DNA from 3 places in the Paenibacillus sp. S-38 genome. Region 2 is predicted to be linked to each of the others. Evidence: a T-box and tRNA genes for the amino acid it is inferred to sense, from the RefSeq annotation. Region 2 holds a T-box; the other regions hold tRNA genes.
The links. The T-box of region 2 lies ahead of leuS (leucine--tRNA ligase). A T-box ahead of a tRNA ligase gene usually reads a tRNA of that ligase, here a tRNA-Leu.
Positions count from the first base shown of each region.

Region 1 (7,336 bases), 3.5 Mb from region 2:
CATCATTGGCGCGGTATCTCCTCTGCTGTATGCGATCACTTACAAAACAACCAGGGAGCGGGTCAAGCCCGTTGTCGTGCAGAAGGACATCCCCTTGCGCAAAGGCGCGAGGGCGCTGCTACGCAACAAATACTGGATCATTGTCCTGCTGTTCTCGATCATTCTCTTCTTGAACACAGGCATCAGCAGTGCGTTGAATATTTATTATGCCCAATATATTCTGCACGACCCCGGCCTGGTAGCGGCACTCGGGATCGCGAGCATTCTTCCGATCATTGTGGGGATCCTGCTCTGTGCGCCGCTGATGAAACGCATCGGGAAGAGGAATACCATATTGGTCGGATGCTTCATTACGCTGGCCGGTTCGCTTCTCATCCTGGTGGACTCCTCCGATTTTGGGATTGTCTTGATCAGTACGATTCTCAAAACGCTCGGCGTCGCTCCAGCGGTAGCGACGGGCTCCGCCCTGCTGGCCGATACGGTGGAATACGGCGAATGGAGAACCGGGGCGCGAACGGAAGGCCTGATCTTCAGCGGAGCCTCGCTCGCCTCGAAGATCGGCAGCGGCTTCGGGGGCGCGATCGTCGGCTGGGCGCTTGCGATCGGGGGGTATGTCGGCGGACTGAGCGAACAGAGCGATTCGGCGATTACAGCCATCAAGGTGCTGTACATCGGGTTCCCGATCGTCCTGGTGCTGCTGCAGATCGGGTTTATGATGATGTACACGCTGGAGAAGAAGCTGCCTTCGATTGTGGAGGAGCTGCAATCCCTGTCTGTTCCGTCTGAGAAGTAAGGGGAGCTTCACCGCGGAGTAGGCGATGAGAAAGGATACCGATGTGATGAATCCATTGAACGTATATTCATTATCCTGCGAATACAGGGCGAACCCCCTTGGGCTGGACGTGGGGAAGCCGCGTATCAGCTGGAAGCTCCAATCCGGCCGCCGTGGAACGATGCAGGCTTCCTATCGGGTGCAGGTGTCAGCTTCCGGCGGCATCTTTGAGAACCCGGTCTGGGATTCGGGTGTCGTTTCGTCAGAGCAATGCATACATGTCGAATATGACGGCCCCGAGCTGGCGCCGCGGACGCGTTATGATTACCGCGTCAAAGTCTGGGATTCCTGGGGAACGGAATCGGACTGGAGCGAAGCAGCCTGGTGGGAGACCGGCCTGCTGGGACAGGAACCGTGGAAGGCGGACTGGATAACCCCTGCCTCAGATGAGCTGGATGCTGCGTCAGAGGCGGCATTCCTGCTGCGCAAAAGCTTCTCCATCCAAAGCGGCATCACATCGGCGAGAATATACGCTTCGGCGCTGGGGCTCTACGAGCTCTATCTGAACGGCCGCCGTATAGGGGATGAACTGCTCACGCCGGGATGGACCAGCTACGGGCACCGCATCCAGTATCAGACCTATGATGTCACGGCGCTCCTTCAGGAGGGCGGCAACGGAATCGGCCTGATGCTGGCGGACGGCTGGTATAAGGGCGGTATGGGAGAGGGGAAATTCCGGTACGGGGACCGGCGGGCCGCTTTGCTCCAGCTGTGCGTCCGCTATGACAACGGCTCGGAGGCATGGATCGTCACCGATTCCGGCTGGAAGGCCGAAGCTGGGCCGGTGCTTTATTCCAATATCTACAACGGAGAGAAATACGATGCCCGGCTGGAGCGGGAGGGCTGGAGCACAGGCGCCTTTGAGGATGACGATTGGAGGGCCGTCGAGGTGCTGGACGGACCGACGGACAAGCTGACGGCCCAGGAGAGCGAGCCGGTTCGTGTCACAGAGGAGGTCCGGCCCGCGGCGGTTCTCGTCACACCGAATGGCGATACGGTGCTGGACATGGGGCAGAATATGGTCGGCCGAATCCGGCTGACCGTGGAGGCTCCCGCCGGGACGTGCATTCGACTGAAGCATGCCGAGGTGCTCGACAAGGAAGGCAATATCTATTTCGGCAATCTGAAAGAGGCCAGGCAGGAGGTCGAATATACTGCTAAAGGCGAGGGGACGGAGATCTATGCGCCCCGTTTCACCTTCCAAGGCTTCCGCTATGTCCGGGTCGAGGGCTATCCGGGAGAGCCGGGCGAGCTCCCGCCGGACAGCTTCGTCGGCCAGGTGATGCATACGGACATGAACCGGACAGGCCGCTTCGAATGCTCCGATCCGCTCGTCAATCAGCTTCAGCGCAATATCGTCTGGGGACAGCGCGGCAATTTCCTCGACGTGCCGACGGACTGTCCGCAGCGCAGCGAGAGGTTAGGGTGGACGGCCGATGCGCAGGTGTTCGTCTCCACCGCCCTGTTCAATTACTCTGGCGGGCCGATCTTTACGAAGTATATGCGTGATCTCCAGGCGGACCAGCTCCCGGACGGCGGGGTTCCCTTCGTCATCCCGAACGTCCAGGATGGAGATTCCGCCGCCGGCTGGGGGGACGCCGCCGTCATCATCCCGTGGACACTGTATCAATATTACGGAGACAAGCGGATCCTCGAAGAGCAGTATCCCAGCATGAAGGCCTGGGTCGAATATATCCGGGCGCAGGGCGAGAATGAGTATGCCTGGAACACCGGATTCCAGTTCGGCGACTGGCTGGCGCTGGATGCGAAGGAAAACAGCTACGTCGGGGCGACGCCGCGCGACCTCGTTGCGACCGCTTATTACGCTTACTCCACCCGGCTGCTGCGCAGCAGCGCCGAGATCCTCGGTAGAGTGGAGGATGCCGAGGAATACGGCAGGCTCCTGGACGGCATCCTCTCGCATTTCCGCGGGGAGTATGTGACGCCGTTCGGCCGGATGGCCGCACCGACACAGACCGCTCACGTGCTCGCGCTCGTGTTCGGACTGGTCGACGGTCCCGCCCGCAAGCGGATCGCCCGTGACCTGAACGAGCTCATCGTCGAGAACGATTACCACCTGACGACCGGCTTTGTGGGGACACCTTATCTGTGCTTCGCACTGTCGGATAACGGGTACCACCAAACGGCCGTGAAGCTGCTGCAGCAGAAAGGCTATCCCGGGTGGCTATACCCGATTACGAAGGGCGCCACGTCGGTGTGGGAGCACTGGGACAGCATCAAGCCGGACGGCTCGTTCTGGAGCGATAACATGAATTCCTTCAACCATTATGCGTACGGCTCCATCGGGGACTGGCTGTACCGGAAGGCGGCAGGCCTCGATATGGATGGTTCCGCACCGGCTTATAAGAAGATCAGGCTCCATCCGAAGCCGGCGGTAAGGGGGCTGCGATCGGCCTCCGCATCATTCGAGTCGATGTACGGTGAGATTCACTCCGGCTGGCGTACGGCTGACGGCCGGATTGAAGTTACCGTTCGCGTGCCGGCCAACACGTGCGCGGAAGTGCTGCTGCCCGGCGCACGGGAGGCTCACGTGCTTGAAGGCGGCCAGTCGCTTACCGGGACAGAGGGGATCGAGCTGGGCAGGGAGACGGAGGAGGGCTTGTTCCTCACGGTAGGCTCCGGCGATTATACGTTCACATATAAGAACGACGATCTGTTCCGGGTGGCCTTCACGGAGGAGAGTCTCGTCAGAGAGCTGCTGGCATACGAAGAAGACAAGCAGCTGCTGGTGAAGCATCTGCCCGAGGTCGACCGGCCGCCGCTGAAATTCTATGTCAAGAACTTAACCCTCAAGCAGCTGATGAAGGACCAGTCCAAAGGGATTACGGCGGAGCGCGTTGCCGGCCTGCTGCAGGAGCTGAACCGGATCGTTTATTAAATTCTCACACATCAGGCCGCCTGGAGTCCGCATTCCTTGGGATTTCAGGCGGTTTGCCGTTCAACCTCAAAGAGAAGTTTGCATCTTTCGACAGAATATGATAGATTACTCCTCGCGGCAAAAAAAGCTGCGAGCGGAAACGGCAGCCGGGCGAATCGGTTTCCTGTAACAAAATGGAATCAAATTAGAGGTTGCACCGGTCGACGAAATATGCTAAATTAGATTCTCGTCGGGGCAAGCTAGCAGGTTAGCAAGCGGCAAACGATAGGTAAGAGGTTCATATATTCTATGGGGCCATAGCTCAGCTGGGAGAGCGCCTGCCTTGCAAGCAGGAGGTCAGCGGTTCGATCCCGCTTGGCTCCACCATCCTCATCTTTACTTGGTATGGCCCGTTGGTCAAGGGGTTAAGACACCTCCCTTTCACGGAGGTAACAGGGGTTCGAATCCCCTACGGGTCATCATGATCCCATGGAGGCTTAGCTCAGCTGGGAGAGCATCTGCCTTACAAGCAGAGGGTCGGCGGTTCGATCCCGTCAGCCTCCACCATGAATGTTATGTGGCACGGAGCCGTGGTGTAGAGGCCTAACATGCCTGCCTGTCACGCAGGAGACCGCGGGTTCGAATCCCGTCGGCTCCGCCATTACAACACTCATGAGCCATTAGCTCAGTCGGTAGAGCACCTGACTTTTAATCAGGGTGTCGTAGGTTCGAGTCCTACATGGCTCACTTTCATTACGCGGTCGTGGCGGAATTGGCAGACGCGCTAGATTCAGGTTCTAGTGGTGTAACAGCCGTGGAGGTTCGAGTCCTCTCGACCGCACCACCTGCGGAAGTGGCTCAGCGGTAGAGCATCGCCTTGCCAAGGCGAGGGTCGCGGGTTCGATTCCCGTCTTCCGCTTATGGATTGGTTCGGTAAGATCATAGGCAAACAAAAAAGAGACCGGTAGACGGTCTCTTTTTTGTTTGTCCTCAGCGTCTTGGCAGAAGCTGCAGACAGCCGGGCTGCCTCGGAGAGCTGTCTGCTTCGGCTCGAACTCTTCGCACTAAGGAGAGGGGCGCCGCGCAATCTCGGAAGAAGAGGGGGTTGTTACATCCGTGGCAGCTTCCGGTGCTTATACCGCCCGTTCGCCTTGGCGTACCGCAGCACCCGGTGGAACATTCGCTTGTTCTTCAGCTGGTTGAAGATCATCGCATCGGGCGCCGTATTGACTTCGAGCACCCAAGGGTGCAGCCTCGTGTCCACGCCCACATCGACGCCGAGCTCCCGGAAGCCGGGATACTTCCGGCCGAGATGATGGGCGAAGCGCAGTCCCAATCTCGCGAGAGCAGCCGTTAACCGGCGCCTGCGGACAGGGGAGAGGCGGGAGGCGAAGAGAATGCGCAGCGGCAGCGGCAGGCCTTCGCTGTGGAAGTTGGTTACCGCGCGTTTCGGATGGGCTAGCCGCCCGATGATGCCTGTAGTCTTCCAGCCCCTCTTCGCGGTTCGCTGCACCATAACCCGGATATCGAAGGGACGTCCCCGCAGCCTAAGCAGGGCAATGCCCTGCTGGGCCAGATAAGGCCGCGGCAGCTTGGTGCGGGACAGGGAGGCATAGAAGGCGCCGAAGGATGAGAAGGTCCGGATCGCTGTGCCCTGCTGATACCGGTACAGGGTTCTGCCGCGCACCCGTCTGACTTCGGCACGGATGACACCTTTACCCCCGGAGCCTTTCACGGGTTTGACATAGATCATCCTGTATTTTCTAAGCAAATACAGGAGGCTTGAACGGCTGTAAAGGCGCGTTTCGGGAATGAATTTTCGAAGACTGCGGTTTTGCAGCAGGCTCTTGGTTTTAGTCCATTTGCTCACCAGGGTCCGTTTGGCTGGCTTCATGTACAGTGGTCTCCTTCACGGATGGATTGGGAAGGCGGTGCTCCGCTCCCGCAGTGACATGCCAACACATTGTATTCATCTCGTGAGCAGAACAATTGGACGAAAGCCTGTCCAGGGCGGATCCGTAGGAAAATGGTGCTTTCGCACACCCTGAAAGCTTGCAGCAAAAAAGCCGCCCACCGGATTAAGATCGGGGCAGCTTTTTCGAAATATCAGAAGTGGAGTATGAAGGTAAGCAGAGATGAAACGGCAGGAGGAGGTGTATATCGGGCAGGATGTATTGTAGGAAGCGCCGGGCCTGTCCCGAATGTGAGATTCGGTCAGCGTTGTCCGTCGTCTTCGTCCTCTGGGTCCTTCTCCCGCTCTCTCTCCTTCTCGGCCAATTCCTTGCCGAGTTCGTGATAAAGGAAAAAGGCCTCATAGCTGATCCCCATCTGGCGGAGGATCTCTTCAACTTTCAATGTAACCTTCATAATACCTCCGGGATCGTTGGGGTGAGGGTGCGGGGCGAGAAGGAAGGGGTGTCTGCATCATGTAAGAGAAATATACCAGATGAATCTTGAAAAGTATGTCGAAAAGCCTTAAAAAAACTTTAGATAAAACACGGTAAATAAAGCAGGAACCGAAGAAAGAGCCGCGGCAATCGGCGGCCGTCCAAGATAGAACGGACAGCCCACTGCCGCGGCAGGCATAGAAGAAAATCAGGCGAGCCGGCCGATCACCTGGCGGGCGATCCACACGCCGGCCGCCCCCGCCTGGGCCAGGCCTCGGGTCACCCCGGCGCCGTCCCCGCCGCAGAAAAGGCCGCGGATCTCGGTTTCGAACTGTTCGGTAAGCTTCGGACGGGCGGAGTAGAATTTGGCTTCCACACCATAGAAGAGCGTATGCTCCGCCGCGATGCCCGGTGTGACCTTCTCCAGCGCCTGAATCATCTCGACGAGACTCTTCATTGTAATGTAGGGCAGCACGAGGCCCAGGTCGCCCGGAACCGCTTCCTTCAGCGTGGGCTCGAGGAAGCCTTCCTTGATCCGGTCAGGGGTGGAGCGGCGGCCGCGCATAATATCGCCGTACTTCTGGATGATGACTCCGCCGTTCGAGAGGTCGTTGGCCCTCCGGCAGATTTCCCTCGCGTATTCATTCGGCTTGTCGAACGGCTCGGTGAACTTGTGGGAGACGAGCAGGGCGAAGTTCGTATTGGGCGAGCCGAGATTCGCATCCTTGTAGGAGTGCCCGTTGGCGGCCATCACGCCGCTGTGGTTCTCGACCACGACATGGCCCGATGGGTTGCTGCAGAAGGTGCGCACCCGCGTGCCGACCGATGTATTGTAGATGAATTTGCCTTCGTAGAGATGCTCGTTAATCTCCCGCATGACGATGTCCGAGGTCTCTACCCGTACGCCTACATCAACCTGGTTGTTGAACATCCGGATGCGGCGCTTCTTGAGCACCTGGGCGAGCCAGGCGGAGCCGTCCCGGCCGGGGGCGATCATCACGCAGTCGCTCTCGAAGGTGTCTCCGCCGGAGAGAACGATACCCTTGACGACCTGCGTATCGCCATCCTTCACGGTCAGGATGTCTTCGACCTCCGTCTTGAAGCGCATCTCGATGCGGGGGGCCAAATATTCGAAGATCGACTTCAGAATCTGCAGATTCTGCTCCGTTCCGAGGTGGCGCACCTGGGCCCGCAGCAGCTTGAGGCCGGCCGCATACCCTCTCTGTTCGATTTCCCGCA
Region 1 is NZ_CP187970.1:1,270,264-1,277,599, forward strand. Features, by position in the region: gene ACP26L_RS06040 (MFS transporter) at 1-793, shown strand, start outside; gene ACP26L_RS06045 (family 78 glycoside hydrolase catalytic domain) at 840-3,731, shown strand; tRNA gene ACP26L_RS06050 (tRNA-Ala) at 4,022-4,097, shown strand; tRNA gene ACP26L_RS06055 (tRNA-Glu) at 4,118-4,189, shown strand; tRNA gene ACP26L_RS06060 (tRNA-Val) at 4,202-4,277, shown strand; tRNA gene ACP26L_RS06065 (tRNA-Asp) at 4,295-4,371, shown strand; tRNA gene ACP26L_RS06070 (tRNA-Lys) at 4,385-4,457, shown strand; tRNA gene ACP26L_RS06075 (tRNA-Leu) at 4,468-4,554, shown strand; tRNA gene ACP26L_RS06080 (tRNA-Gly) at 4,558-4,629, shown strand; gene ACP26L_RS06085 (YheC/YheD family protein) at 4,819-5,604, opposite strand; gene ACP26L_RS06090 (hypothetical protein) at 5,925-6,077, opposite strand; gene ACP26L_RS06095 (NAD(P)/FAD-dependent oxidoreductase) at 6,306-7,336, opposite strand, start outside.
Region 1: it has a tRNA-Leu gene. The T-box ahead of leuS (leucine--tRNA ligase) is inferred to sense a tRNA for this amino acid. The anticodon was not compared.

Region 2 (7,336 bases):
AAAAGAGCTGTGCGGGGTCTTTTACGACCTGATCCGCACAACTCATTCCAAATACGAAGAAGACTTGGAAAAGGTGGAAGCCCGCTTTTTCGGGACCCGGGTCGATTGACGCGATGCTTTCACGTTTTCCGGTATGAACCGCTGTCCAGAGGACAGGGGTTGAGAGAAAAGTATGATCTGGTAGCGAGGACCTGGCGGTGCAGTATCCCTCTCCGGCCGCTGTTGAAACCCGTGATGAACTCATTGAAATTTTCAGAGGAATCATCACGAATTTCAAAGGCGGGCGCCGCAGAGCGGCTCCTCCAAGGGATACTGCACCTAACGGCTCGCTTGATCCAACTTCTTTCCCTCAACCGCTGTGTCCGTCCGGACAGCGGTTATTTGTTTTGTAGTAGGTTACTCCCTCGCTGAGCCAGCGCTTCGCGCTCAGTCGAGGGAGCCTGCTCTTCTCAGGCCGACAGCGCGCAGAGCGCTTGGGGCCAGGCCCTCCTCCCTCGCTGAGCCGCGAAGCGCTCAGTCGAGGGAGCCTGCTCTTCCGTTCGGCTGCGAAGCCCGTTCCGGTTGCGAACAGAAGCTTCAAGACGCAGTCTTGAGGCGGCAATACGCACGCCCTCCCTCACCTAGCGCCCGCCCCACGGGTCTGCTCCAGCAGGGCACCACGTACCGGAAGAGCGCCGCATGAGAGCGTGTCCTCCCTGCAAAGCTGCCGGATAGGCAGCCTTGCAAGGGAGGACGAAAGCGTTCCTCCGCCCCATGCCCCGTCAACGCCGGCCCCGCCCCTCCACCGGCCCTTTTGGGGGTCCAGGGGGCGAGAGCCCCGGTCCTCCCCCTTACGGGTAAGGGGGAAAGAGGGGGATGGGTTCCCACCGAGGGGAATGGCTTCCGCGTTAGCCGACTACGATGTTCACCAGCTTGCCCTTGACCGCAATGATCTTGCGGACGGTTTTGCCCGCAGTGGCTTCCTTCACCTTGTCGAGACCCAGCGCGAATTCCTGCATGGCCGCTTCGTCAGCGTCCGCAGCGATGGTCGCACGCTCGGCGATTTTGCCGTTCACCTGGACCACGATCTCCACTTCGTTGTCGACCGTCCAGGCTTCGTCATACACCGGCCAGGACGCGTAGGTGATCGTACCGCTGCCGCCGAGCTTCTCCCACAGCTCTTCAGCCAGGTGAGGCGCGATCGGCGAGAGCATCTGCGCGAACTGCTCCATGGCGGCCTTCGGCAGCGTCTCGGTTTTGTACGCTTCGTTGACGAAGATCATGAGCTGCGAGATCGCCGTATTGAAGCGCAGCGCCTCGAGATCCTCCGTCACCTTCTTGATCGTACGGTGCCAGATGCGCTTGAACGCGTCGGTGCCGGCATCGGCGCTGTCCGTGATCTTCGCGCTGAGGCTGCCGTCTTCGCTGATGAAGAGGCGCCATACGCGGCTCAGGAAGCGGTACGCCCCGTCCACGCCGTTCGTGTTCCAAGGCTTCGTCGCCTCGAGCGGGCCCATGAACATCTCGTACAGGCGCAGCGTATCCGCACCGTACTCGTTCACAATCTCGTCCGGGTTGATGACGTTGCCCCGCGATTTGCTCATCTTCTCCATATTCTCGCCGAGGATCATGCCCTGGTTGACGAGCTTGTAGAACGGTTCCTTCGTCTCCACCACACCGAGGTCGTAGAGCACCTTATGCCAAAAGCGGGCATAGAGCAGGTGAAGCACCGCATGCTCCGCACCGCCGATGTAGAGGTCGACCGGCAGCCACTTGCGCTGCAGCTCCTTCGAGCAGAGCGCGTCGTTGTTCTTCGGATCGATGAAGCGCAGGTAATACCAGCAGGAGCCGGCCCACTGCGGCATCGTGTTCGTCTCGCGGCGTGCAGGCTTGCCCGTCTCCGGATCCACCGTGTTCACCCAATCGGTTACGACAGCCAGCGGAGACTCTCCGGTGCCGGACGGCTTGATCTCGTCGACTTCCGGCAGCAGGAGCGGCAACTGGTCTTCCGGCACGGTCTTCATCGTGCCGTCTTCGAGGTGCAGGATCGGGATCGGCTCGCCCCAGTAGCGCTGGCGGGAGAACAGCCAATCGCGCAGACGGTAGGTCACTTTGCCTTGACCTTTGCCGTTCTGCTCGAGCCACTCGATCATCTTCGCAATGCCCTGCTCGTTGTTCAGGCCGTCGAGGAAGTCGGAGTTCACGTGAGGGCCGTCGCCCGCGTAAGCTTCCTTCTCGACATCCCCGCCGCTGACCACCTCGAGGATCGGCAGGTCATACTGCTTCGCAAACTCCCAGTCGCGCTGGTCGTGGCCCGGTACCGCCATGATGGCGCCGGTGCCGTAGCCGGCGAGGACATAGTCCGCGATCCAGATCGGCAGTCTCGCGCCGCTGACCGGATTCACCGCATAAGCACCCGTGAAGACGCCCGTCTTCTCCTTCGCAAGGTCCGTACGCTCCAGGTCGCTCTTGCGCGCCGCACGTTCCTGATATTCCTTGACGGCAGCGGACTGCTCGCCCGTCGTAATGCGTTCCACCAGCTCATGCTCCGGAGCCAGCACACAGTAGGTGGCGCCGAACAGCGTGTCCGGGCGCGTCGTGAAGACCTTGAGCCCCTCGCCGTCATGACCGTCGATGGCGAACGTCACTTCCGCCCCCTTGGACTTGCCGATCCAGTGGCGCTGCATGTCCTTGATGCTCTCCGACCAGTCGAGCTCTTCGAGATCCTCAAGCAGGCGCTCGGCATACTCGGTGATGCGAAGCACCCACTGGCGCATCGGCTTGCGGATGACCGGATGGCCGCCGCGCTCGCTGAGGCCGTCGATGACTTCTTCGTTCGCCAGAACCGTACCCAGGGCCGGGCACCAGTTCACCGGCACTTCGTCTACGTAAGCAAGGCCTTTGTTGTAGAGCTGGATAAAGATCCACTGCGTCCACTTGTAATAATCCGGATCGGTCGTCGAGACTTCACGGTCCCAATCGTAGGAGAAGCCGAGCGACTTGATCTGGCGGCGGAAGTTGTTGATGTTCTTCACCGTGATCTCGCGCGGGTGCTGTCCGGTATCGAGCGCATGCTGCTCAGCCGGCAGGCCGAACGCATCCCAGCCCATCGGGTGAAGCACATTGTAGCCGCGCATTCTCTTATAGCGCGAGACGATATCCGTCGCCGTATAGCCTTCCGGATGGCCAACGTGCAGCCCTGCTCCCGAAGGATACGGGAACATGTCGAGCGCATAGAACTTCGGCTTGCTCTCGTCGTCCAGCACCTTGAACGTTTTCTTCTCATCCCAATACTTCTGCCACTTCGGTTCGATGGCTAACGGGTTGTACCCCTGATTTTCTCTGGTTTCCTGTGTCATGATGAACTCTGCTCCTCCTTCAACTCCTGCATCGGCACCGCCGGCATTCGCCTCTGTGTGATGGTTCCGGCTGTGCGTACGCCCGGACGGCTGCTGCCGAGGCACCTTCCACGCCTCTTTTGCAAGGTCCAAATTTTGCTATATACCCCAAAAGCAACAAAAAAAGCCATCTCATCGCTAGCGCAACGCTAGGGACGAGAGGCTTGAATTCCCGTGGTACCACCCTAGTTGATCCGGGCATGCTTTGCCCTGATCCACTCAAGCCCCTTAACGCGGGGAAACGATCCGGTTAGAAGGACCGGGAATGATCCCAATCACTGCTTCACCTTCTGGCTCCAAGATGAGTTCGCCGCTGCCGCCGCCGGTTCGCACCTTCCACCGGCTCTCTGAAGTAACGGTCTTCAGCTACTGTTTCTCTTCACAGCCTTGCCATATTTGTAAACAAAATATGTACATTCCATCCAATTAGCATTCATTATAAAAGCTTCGGTTCCCTCATGTCAAGCAGCTCTCCCGAATGGACACGGGACAAGCCGATCCAGACCCCTCAGATGCCTCAAACGGGCTCCCTCCCTAAGCAGCGGTACATAGAACCGCCCGGCTCCGGGGATACCCTTCTTTCAACTTGTCCATACTGGGTACCAAAAGGACCGTATTCGGTTCCAGGAAGAAAGGGGGCCTCCCCATGCGAGGCTTGCTGAACGGCGCAGCCCTGGCGCTGCCGCTGTGGGGAATCATCTTATGTATCGTCCAGCTGCTGATTCATTTCTCGCCATAAATCCTATTTCACTGCCGCAAAAAACGCGCGCCGCGTATCCTCCGTGGCCTGCTTGAACAGGAAATCCCCGTAGCAGACCACCTCGCGGAAGCCGGCTTCCCTCAGCTGAGTCTCCAGCCAAGGAAGGGGGTAAGCGCGCTGCGTGTGCATTTCTTCCACGCGGTTGAACCACTCCGAAGGCGTGTCATCCCCCCTGTGATGCTCCTCCTCCTGCACGAAGATCGTCAGCGCATGCTCGATCTCGCTCCGGCTCTCGTCATACCCGCAGGTCCAGATATAGGCAATATCATCCTCGTTGAGGAAGAACGGCTGGCTCGCCGCATAATCCAGCAGCTGCTCCGCCGTATGCACGTCGAAAATAAAGACGCCGCCCGGCTTCAGTCCGGCATAGGCCTGGCGGATTGCCTTCGTGATGTCCTCTTCCTCGAGCAGATAGTTGAAGCAGTCACAGAAGGACACGACGCTGTCGGCCTGACGGCCCAGCTCCCAGTCTCTTAGGTCCTGCTGGAGGAAGGTGACACTTCCTCCAGGCGGCAGCGGGCGGTGAAGCCGCGCTTCATCCGCCTTGCTCTGCGCCACAGCCAGCATGTCCTCCGAGAGGTCGATGCCGATCACCTCGTAGCCTTCCTGGGCTAAGGGAACCGCAATACTGCCGGTGCCGCAGCCGAGATCCACCACCGTGCGGGGGTGGCCAAATTTATCCCAGCACCCTTTGGCGAACCTCAGCCACTCGTCATACGGCATGTCCTCCATCAGGCGGTCGTACACATAAGAAAAACGCTCATAAGCCATATCTCTCATCCCCCGATTCCGGATTCGCGCAGGGCGCGGTGCTTGCGTATAAAAGAGAAAACCGGCTCCGGAGCGCAAGGCTCACTCGGAAACCGGCTGTTCTTCGTTTTGTTTCAGGTAGGTCCAGCTGCCTTCCTGGTAAACAAGCCCATCCTTCATCAGCTTGCCGAGGGCCCGCTTGAAAGCTGACTTGCTCATCCCGAAGCGCTGGGAAATCAGATCCGCCGGGGTCTCGTCCGAGAACGGCATCGCTCCGTTGCGGCGTTCCTTCAGGAACTCCAGCAGCTTGTCCGCGTCCTCGCCGAGCCCCCTTTCCTTACGCTCGCGCATCGAACAGTTCACGTTGCCGTCTTCGCGGACAAACGTGATCCGCACGCTGACCTTCTCCCCAAGCCGAAGCAGCCGGGTGCGCTCGGACGTATGGATGAAGCCGATCACACCGAAGCCGACGACGCCTCCATCACACACAACGAAGGTTCCCATCTGCAGCGGCTTGTACACGCGGGCTTCAACCGTCTGGTTGCGCCAGGACTGAGGGGCATCGAAGCACAGCTCCTTCAGCCGGTCTTCCCCGGCGACCTTAGCCACTAGGCGCCCCTGCCGGTCATGGGTCATCGTGACGAACACCTTGTCGCCGACCTGCGGCCTGAGCTCTTCCATCTCGGGAAGCTCCCGGAACGGAAGGAGCAGCTGCCGGCCGAGGCCCATCTCAAGGAAGCACCCGAATCGGGGGTGAAAATCAGCGACTTCGAGCAGCGCGACTTCGTTCAGCTTGATCAGCGGCTCCCGCATCGTGGCGGCCAGCCGGTCCTGCGTATCGTAGAACAGGAAGACGTCCACCTGGGTGCCCGGCTTCACTTCGCCGACCACCTCACTGTAGTGGAGCAGAATATCCTGCGTTCCGTCTGTCAAGAAGAACCCGTGGGGAGAAACCTCACGGGCTACTTCAAGACGCTGGTTCGTGCCAGCTTCGAGCCTCATACGCGTTCAACAACCTTCGCATCCGACCACAGACGCTCGATGTTGTAATATTCCCGGTCATCGCGGTGAAACACGTGTACCACGACATCCCCCAGGTCCACGAGCACCCAGCGTGCCGTATCCATGCCTTCGAGACCCCGCACGCGTGCGCCCTTCTCCTCGGCGCGCTTGCGGATCTCGGTAGCGATCGCCTGCACCTGCGTCTCCGAGTTCCCGTGACAGATCATAAAGTAGTCCGCAATGAGCGAGATGCCCTTCAGGTTCAGGGCGACGAGGTTCATCGCTTTTTTGTCTTCGGCCGCATCGACCACGAGCTCCAGCAGCTCTTCCGGTTGTATCATGTAGTATCCTCCTAATTGCAATGAACCAGCCGTTAATTTCGGCGGTCATTGTCAAGCTAATTGCAATGGATAGGCTGATCTTCATCAGCCCCATTGTCAAGCTAATTGCAATGGTCCAGCCGTTGATTCCGGCGGCCATGATACTTTCTTCTATCCTTGTGCTTCCTCAGCTTCCAAATCAACAATAAGGCCATTGCGGGCCGCCAGGGTCAGCGGATACACCCGTTTACGCTTGTCCAGCAGGAAGCGGATCGTTCCGTCGAAGCCCGCAAGCAGCGCCTTCTCTAAACTATGTTCGGCGTTTTCCCGAATATTATGCACGCCCGGGAAATCCCGGCCAGGCTCCATATAATCCGCCAGGCAGACGACTTTGTCGAGCAGCGTCATCTTCTCCCGGCCGGACGTATGGTAGCGGATAGCATCGAGAATCTCCTCGTCCTCCACACCGTATTGCGTCCGGGCGACCCAAGCACCGGCATGGGCATGCCACAACTCCTTGTCGTACGCCAGCAGATCCTGCGGAAGCCCGTTCTCCCGGATGATCCGCGCCTGCTCGTCCACCCGCCAATACTTGCACACGTCGTGAAGAATAGCGGCGAGGTCCGCTTTCACCGGATCCGCTCCGTAGCGCTCCGCGAGCCGGACCGCCGTCTCCATCACGCCCAGCGTATGGGTCCAGCGCTTCTCGGGCATCTGCGAGCGGACGGACTCCATGATCTCCTCACGTTTCATACAGCGAGTTCACCTCGATATAATCATTTACCCGGTCCGGTACGCGGTAACGCGCCGAACGGCCTTCGGCCCGGCGCTGCCGGATCTCCGTGGAGGACAGCTCCACCTGCGGCATGCGCACGAGCCTCACCGCCTCCCGGATCGGTCCGGGAAGGGTCTCGTATTCAGTCGAATAGCCCGGCCGCTCGAGCCCCACGAACGTCACCAGCCGGACAAGCTCCTCGATGCGGTACCACTTCGGCAGATACTGGACCATATCCGCACCGATAATGTAATAAAACTGCTTGTCCGGGTGCTCCTTCCGGAGCCTGGTTACGGTCTCGATGCTGTAGGACACGCCGCCCCTGCGCAGCTCCACATCCGATGCACGGAAC
Region 2 is NZ_CP187970.1:5,987,898-5,995,233, forward strand. Features, by position in the region: gene comER (late competence protein ComER) at 1-109, shown strand, start outside; gene leuS (leucine--tRNA ligase) at 888-3,338, opposite strand; T-box leader at 3,526-3,769, opposite strand; gene ACP26L_RS26500 (class I SAM-dependent DNA methyltransferase) at 4,120-4,908, opposite strand; gene ACP26L_RS26505 (CvfB family protein) at 4,990-5,889, opposite strand; gene rsfS (ribosome silencing factor) at 5,886-6,230, opposite strand; gene yqeK (bis(5'-nucleosyl)-tetraphosphatase (symmetrical) YqeK) at 6,381-6,962, opposite strand; gene ACP26L_RS26520 (nicotinate-nucleotide adenylyltransferase) at 6,952-7,336, opposite strand, start outside.

Region 3 (7,336 bases), 1.1 Mb from region 2:
AAGCCGGTCTCAGTTCGGATTGCAGGCTGCAACTCGCCTGCATGAAGTCGGAATTGCTAGTAATCGCGGATCAGCATGCCGCGGTGAATACGTTCCCGGGTCTTGTACACACCGCCCGTCACACCACGAGAGTTTACAACACCCGAAGCCGGTGGGGTAACCCGCAAGGGGGCCAGCCGTCGAAGGTGGGGTAGATGATTGGGGTGAAGTCGTAACAAGGTAGCCGTATCGGAAGGTGCGGCTGGATCACCTCCTTTCTATGGAGATCATGGCCATGAAGATGGCCGGATCAAATCGGCAGCGCAAGCTGCATCAACCGCGTAAGCGGGACACTCACTCGTGTTCAGTTTTGAAAGGTGCAATACCTTTCAAAATCCTCGACAATCCACCACGGTCTATGCCGTGATGAATTGCGATATTGTTCCTTGAAAACTGGATATACGAAACAAACTAGCTGAAGTAATCTAATGTTTATCTTTGTAGCTGCTAGCGATGTATTTCGTTTTTGACAGCGACCTTTATGCGAAGCATAACGGAGCGCAAAAACGAAACTACGAGCAATTGGTTAAGCTATTAAGAGCACACGGAGGATGCCTAGGCACCAGGAGCCGAAGAAGGACGTGGCGAACAACGATAACGCCTCGGGGAGCCGTAAGCAGGCTTTGATCCGGGGATGTCCGAATGGGGAAACCCACATGTGGTAATTCGCATGTACCATGCAGTGAATACATAGCTGCATCGGAGGCAGACGAGGGGAACTGAAACATCTAAGTACCCTCAGGAAAAGAAAACAATAGTGATTCCGTCAGTAGCGGCGAGCGAAAGCGGAGAAGCCCAAACCAAGGAGCTTGCTCCTTGGGGTTGTAGGACGTCAATGTGGGTAGAGCAGAGTAGGCGAACAGGTCTGGAAAGGCCGGCCAGAGTGGGTAAAAGCCCCGTAACCGAAATTCTGCGAACACCCTAGACGGATCCTGAGTACCGCGAGACACGTGAAACCTCGTGGGAAACCGGCAGGACCATCTGCCAAGGCTAAATACTCCCTGGTGACCGATAGTGAAGCAGTACCGTGAGGGAAAGGTGAAAAGAACCGCGGGAGCGGAGTGAAAAAGAACCTGAAACCGTGTGCTTACAAGAAGTCAGAGCCCGTTCATGGGTGATGGCGTGCCTTTTGTAGAATGAACCGGCGAGTTACGTTCCCGTGCGAGGTTAAGGTGAGAAGCCGCAGCCGCAGCGAAAGCGAGTCTGAATAGGGCGAATGAGTACGTGGACGTAGACCCGAAACCGTGTGATCTACCCCTGTCCAGGGTGAAGGTGCGGTAACACGCACTGGAGGCCCGAACCCACGAATGTTGAAAAATTCGGGGATGAGGTGGGGGTAGCGGAGAAATTCCAATCGAACTCGGAGATAGCTGGTTCTCCCCGAAATAGCTTTAGGGCTAGCCTCGGGTTAGCGTTGCGGAGGTAAAGCACTGATTGGGTGCGGGGCCCGCCAAGGGTTACCAAGTCCAGTCAAACTCTGAATGCCGCAAACGTGATGCCCGGGAGTCAGACAGTGAGTGCTAAGATCCATTGTCAAGAGGGAAACAGCCCAGATCATCAGCTAAGGTCCCCAAGTGTGTGTTAAGTGGGAAAGGATGTGGAGTTGCACAGACAACCAGGATGTTGGCTTAGAAGCAGCCACCATTGAAAGAGTGCGTAATAGCTCACTGGTCGAGTGACTCTGCGCCGAAAATGTAACGGGGCTAAACACACCACCGAAGCTATGACTAGATATCTATGATATCCTGGGGTAGGGGAGCGTTGTATGCGGGTTGAAGGTTGATCGTGAGGACAGCTGGACTGCATACAAGTGAGAATGCCGGTATGAGTAACGAAAAGATCAGTGAGAATCTGATCCGCCGAAAGCCTAAGGGTTCCTGAGGAAGGCTCGTCCGCTCAGGGTAAGTCGGGACCTAAGGCGAGGCCGAAAGGCGTAGTCGAAGGACAACAGGTTGAAATTCCTGTACCACCGTGAACCGTTATGAGCAATGGGGTGACGCAGAAGGATAGTGACGCGAGCTGATGGATGCTCGTCCAAGCAGTGAGGCTGATGTGCAGGCAAATCCGCACATCGTAAGGCTGAGCTGTGATGGGGAGGGAAACTTAAGTACCGAAGGTCATGAGTTCAGGCTGCCAAGAAAAGCCTCTAGCCAGGGAGAAGGTGCCCGTACCGCAAACCGACACAGGTAGGCGAGCAGAGCATGCTAAGGCGCGCGGAAGAACTCTCGTTAAGGAACTCGGCAAAATGACCCCGTAACTTCGGGAGAAGGGGTGCCTCGGTAGGGTGAATAGCCCGAGGGGGCCGCAGTGAAAAGGCCCAAGCGACTGTTTAGCAAAAACACAGGTCTGTGCGAAGCCGTAAGGCGAAGTATACGGGCTGACGCCTGCCCGGTGCTGGAAGGTTAAGGGGAGCGGTTAGGGGTAACCCGAAGCTGTGAACCGAAGCCCCAGTAAACGGCGGCCGTAACTATAACGGTCCTAAGGTAGCGAAATTCCTTGTCAGGTAAATTCTGACCCGCACGAATGGCGTAACGACTTGGGCGCTGTCTCGACGAGAGATCCGGTGAAATTTTAATACCTGTGAAGATGCAGGTTACCCGCGACAAGACGGAAAGACCCCATGGAGCTTTACTGCAGCTTGATATTGGACTTTGGTACGATCTGTACAGGATAGGTGGGAGCCTGAGAAGCCTGAGCGCCAGCTTGGGTGGAGGCGCCGTTGGGATACCACCCTGATCGTATCGGAGTTCTAACCTGGTACCGTGATCCGGTGCGGGGACAGTGTCAGGTGGGCAGTTTGACTGGGGCGGTCGCCTCCTAAAGCGTAACGGAGGCGCCCCAAGGTTCCCTCAGAATGGTTGGAAATCATTCGAAGAGTGCAAAGGCATAAGGGAGCTTGACTGCGAGACAAACAGGTCGAGCAGGGACGAAAGTCGGGCTTAGTGATCCGGTGGTACCGAATGGAAGGGCCATCGCTCAACGGATAAAAGCTACCCTGGGGATAACAGGCTTATCTCCCCCAAGAGTCCACATCGACGGGGAGGTTTGGCACCTCGATGTCGGCTCATCGCATCCTGGGGCTGAAGTAGGTCCCAAGGGTTGGGCTGTTCGCCCATTAAAGCGGTACGCGAGCTGGGTTCAGAACGTCGTGAGACAGTTCGGTCCCTATCTGTCGCGGGCGCAGGAAATTTGAGAGGAGCTGTCCTTAGTACGAGAGGACCGGGATGGACGTACCGCTGGTGTACCAGTTGTTCCGCCAGGAGCACGGCTGGATAGCCAAGTACGGACGGGATAAGCGCTGAAAGCATCTAAGCGTGAAGCCCCCCTCAAGATGAGATTTCCCAGTATGTAAGACCCCTTGTAGACGACGAGGTTGATAGGTTCGGGGTGGAAGCGCGGCAACGTGTGGAGCTGACGAATACTAATCGGTCGAGGGCTTATCCACTAGCTTCCGTAAGGAAGCGGCAGCAGTAATGTAGATGTGAGGTCTTTAGCTAGCGAGTGAGGATATATCATTTTGGTAATGACCTTTGTGCGAAGCACAACGGAACGCAAAATGATATACCCGAATGTATATCCAGTTTTCAAGGTACAAGCTGCCTTGAATATGTATTACCGTGTATCCTGGCCGATACACAAACCGTTTGGTGATGATGGCGGAAGGGAACCACGCGTACCCATCCCGAACACGAACGTTAAGCCTTCCAGCGTCGATGGTACTTGGACCGCAGGGTCCTGGGAGAGTAGAACGTCGCCAAGCGGATCTTATTATGGCTCGGTAGCTCAGTCGGTAGAGCAGAGGACTGAAAATCCTCGTGTCGGCGGTTCGATTCCGTCCCGAGCCACCATGAATCACATCTCATGTGATCCAATCCCGGAGGCTTAGTGAAGTGGCTAAACACGGCAGACTGTAAATCTGCTCTCATCGAGTTCGGTGGTTCGAATCCATCAGCCTCCACCATTTTTTATTTGAGCCATTAGCTCAGTTGGTAGAGCACCTGACTTTTAATCAGGGTGTCGTAGGTTCGAGTCCTACATGGCTCACGTTTTAATTTTATATGCGGTTGTGGTGGAATGGCAGACACGCTATCTTGAGGGGGTAGTGGGCGTAAGCTCGTGGAGGTTCGAGTCCTCTCAACCGCACCATCTAACTTTATATGCGGTCGTGGCGGAATTGGCAGACGCGCTAGATTCAGGTTCTAGTGGTGTAACAGCCGTGGAGGTTCGAGTCCTCTCGACCGCACCACCTGCGGAAGTGGCTCAGCGGTAGAGCATCGCCTTGCCAAGGCGAGGGTCGCGGGTTCGATTCCCGTCTTCCGCTCCATTTATTTCTTTGTTCCCTTAGCTCAGCTGGATAGAGCGTTTGACTACGAATCAAAAGGTCGGGAGTTCGAATCTCTCAGGGAACGGTTTCTTTTTCTTTAACACGTGATCAGGAAACGTTTTCTATATTTAAGATTGACTGCGTTTCTTATGTGAATGGAAGTGTTTAAGTAAAAGGGAACCCATAAGATCGGGACGTAGCTCAGCTTGGTAGAGCACCTGGTTTGGGACCAGGGGGTCGCATGTTCAAATCGTGTCGTCCCGACCATTATTTGCGGATGTAGTTCAATGGCAGAACTCCAGCTTCCCAAGCTGGTAGCGTGGGTTCGATTCCCATCATCCGCTTCGCGTAAATAGAAGGGAAGAGCCGCTGCTTGCGGCTTTTTTCTTTTATAAGCGACAATTTGGTAAATGATCCCGCACCAATCACATCTAAGAAGGAGTACATAAGCATGAGCAATGACAAATTGCAGCGCGGGCTGAAGGCGCGGCACATGACGATGATCTCGCTCGGCGGCTCGATCGGAACGGGGCTGTTCCTGGCCAGCGGCGGTGCCATCCACTCGGCAGGTGCAGGTGGAGCTTTTCTTGCCTATTTAACCATCGGCATCATGGTTTATTTTCTGGTTACCTCGCTCGGGGAAATGGCTACTTATATGCCCGTATCCGGCTCATTCAGCACGTATGCTTCCCGTTTTATCGATCCTTCCGTCGGGTTTGCTCTGGGCTGGAACTATTGGTACAACTGGGCCATCACTATTGCCGCCGAACTGTCGGCAGCGAGTCTGCTCATTAAGTTCTGGCTGCCGGATACCCCTTCACTGCCCTGGAGCGTACTGTTCCTGCTTCTCATGATCGGACTCAACCTTCTCGCGGTCAAAGGGTACGGCGAGTCCGAGTACTGGTTTGCTATGATCAAAATCATTACGGTTGTCGTGTTCATTGCCGTAGGGATCCTGATGATCTTCGGGATCTGGTCGAACCAACCGGTAGGGTTCAGCAACTTGGGTGTAGGAGAAGGGCCCTTCCCGGGCGGATTCCTTGCCGTTCTTGGTGTGTTCATGGCTGCGGGCTTCTCCTTCCAGGGAACAGAGCTTGTAGGGATCGCCGCAGGAGAGAGCGAGAATCCACGTGAGAATGTGCCGCGTGCCATCCGCACCGTATTCTGGCGGATCCTCCTCTTCTACCTCCTCGCCATTGCGGTCATTGGTCTGTTGATTCCTTACACCAACGAGAATCTGGCGGATGACAGCGTAATGATGAGCCCGTTCACCCTGATCTTCGAGAAGGCGGGACTTAGTATTGCCGCTTCCGTCATGAATGCCGTCATTCTGACTTCGGTGCTCTCGGCAGGAAACTCGGGGATGTACGCTTCGACGCGGATGCTCTGGCAGCTGGCCAAGGAAGGCAAAGCGCCGGCTTGGTTCGGCCGTCTGAACCGCCATGGCGTTCCGGTGCCGGCTCTTATGGCCACCGCAGCGCTCGGTATGCTCGCCTTCCTCTCCTCCTTCTTCGGTGAGGGTGTTGTCTATACCTGGCTGCTCAGTGCCTCCGGGATGACCGGCTTCATTGCCTGGCTTGGCATCGCGGTTAGTCACTACCGGTTCCGCAAAGCCTTTGTCGCTCAAGGCAAATCGCTGGACGATCTGCCTTATCGGGCGAAATGGTTCCCGTTCGGTCCGATTCTGGCCGGCGTACTCTGTACGATCGTGATCATCGGACAAAGCATCGGGGCTTTCAGTGAGGGGAAGATTGACTGGGCTTATCTGGTTGCTTCTTATATCGGTATCCCCATTTTCCTGATCTTCTGGCTTTCGTACAAGATCAAGCACAAAACCAAAGTATTGAAGCCTGAAGAATGCGTCTTTGACGACATGGTTGGCGAATAACGTCGGAGAGAGATACAGTGGTACGACCGAAGCCGGTTCTCATGGAGAGCCGGCTTTTTGTTCAGAAATAAGAAAGTATAAGTTTTCAGCGAAGCGGAAGCGTTCTAATATCGCAAGAAAAGTTTCATATCAACCACGGATGTACTTTTTGAATGAACCCCGATGAGGGGTTTTTTCTTATGGTCTGAAAGGGAAAGGATGAAGCGGCCCTCCGTATATCCGGTGCCGGATGTGCCTCTTCGCATGGTATTGAGAGATCTTGTGCGGCGTAGAGCACGCGCAGATTCGGATGCAGGACCTGGAGTCAAGCAGCAGGCGTCTGCGGAGCATTACGCAGACGGATGAGCGTGCCGGGGTCAGGGAGGAATGGAGAAGAGGCCTCCCTGACCCCGCATATTTGCGGCCTGCTTCTAGTGCAGGCCGCGGTACTGCTCGGGCGTCATGCCGGTTAGCCGGCGAAACGTGGCGATGAAGTGGGAGGCGTCCCGGAATCCGACGCGTCCCGCGATAACATGGATGGGAGGCGAAGCGCCGCCGCCAAGCAGCTCTTTGGCTTTGCGGATGCGCAGGGACAGCAGATAAGCATAAGGGGTTGTGCCGTAAGCGCGGCGGAACAAGGTCGTCAGGTGACGGGGACTGTGGCCGAGCACGGCGGCGATCTCGGGCATGCCGATCCCCGCATCACCGTAATGAGCTTCCAGCCACCGGGTGACCGGCTCCAGCACCCGCAGGGCGTCTGAGAGGGACGGAAGCCGGCCCGGCATTCCGAAATGCTTGAGGGCCGCGAGGAAACGGTAGACCTCGCAAGAGAGCTCGAGCAGGGAGCCGGGATGCTGCTGTTCCGCTGCCGCGAGGAGGCGCTGGGTCTCGGCCTTCATGCTGTTCTCCCCTTCCGCCGTATTCCAGGTCCATACGGAAGGACAGGGGAGCCCCAGCGAGGCCAGAATCCCTTCCGCCTGTGCACCGTCGAAGGTGACATAGGCGGTAGCCCAGTCGCCGGCCGCAGCTTCATAGACATGAGGAAGGTGCGGCGGCAGTAGGACGGCCGTCTGAACGGGCAGACGCTCCTGTCTGCCGGCGAAGGT
Region 3 is NZ_CP187970.1:7,100,752-7,108,087, reverse strand. Features, by position in the region: rRNA gene ACP26L_RS31045 (16S ribosomal RNA) at 1-257, shown strand, start outside; rRNA gene ACP26L_RS31040 (23S ribosomal RNA) at 564-3,484, shown strand; rRNA gene rrf (5S ribosomal RNA) at 3,683-3,799, shown strand; tRNA gene ACP26L_RS31030 (tRNA-Phe) at 3,812-3,887, shown strand; tRNA gene ACP26L_RS31025 (tRNA-Tyr) at 3,916-4,000, shown strand; tRNA gene ACP26L_RS31020 (tRNA-Lys) at 4,011-4,083, shown strand; tRNA gene ACP26L_RS31015 (tRNA-Leu) at 4,100-4,185, shown strand; tRNA gene ACP26L_RS31010 (tRNA-Leu) at 4,199-4,285, shown strand; tRNA gene ACP26L_RS31005 (tRNA-Gly) at 4,289-4,363, shown strand; tRNA gene ACP26L_RS31000 (tRNA-Arg) at 4,375-4,448, shown strand; tRNA gene ACP26L_RS30995 (tRNA-Pro) at 4,554-4,630, shown strand; tRNA gene ACP26L_RS30990 (tRNA-Gly) at 4,637-4,707, shown strand; gene ACP26L_RS30985 (amino acid permease) at 4,815-6,251, shown strand; gene ACP26L_RS30980 (AraC family transcriptional regulator) at 6,662-7,336, opposite strand, start outside.
Region 3: it has a tRNA-Leu gene. The T-box ahead of leuS (leucine--tRNA ligase) is inferred to sense a tRNA for this amino acid. The anticodon was not compared.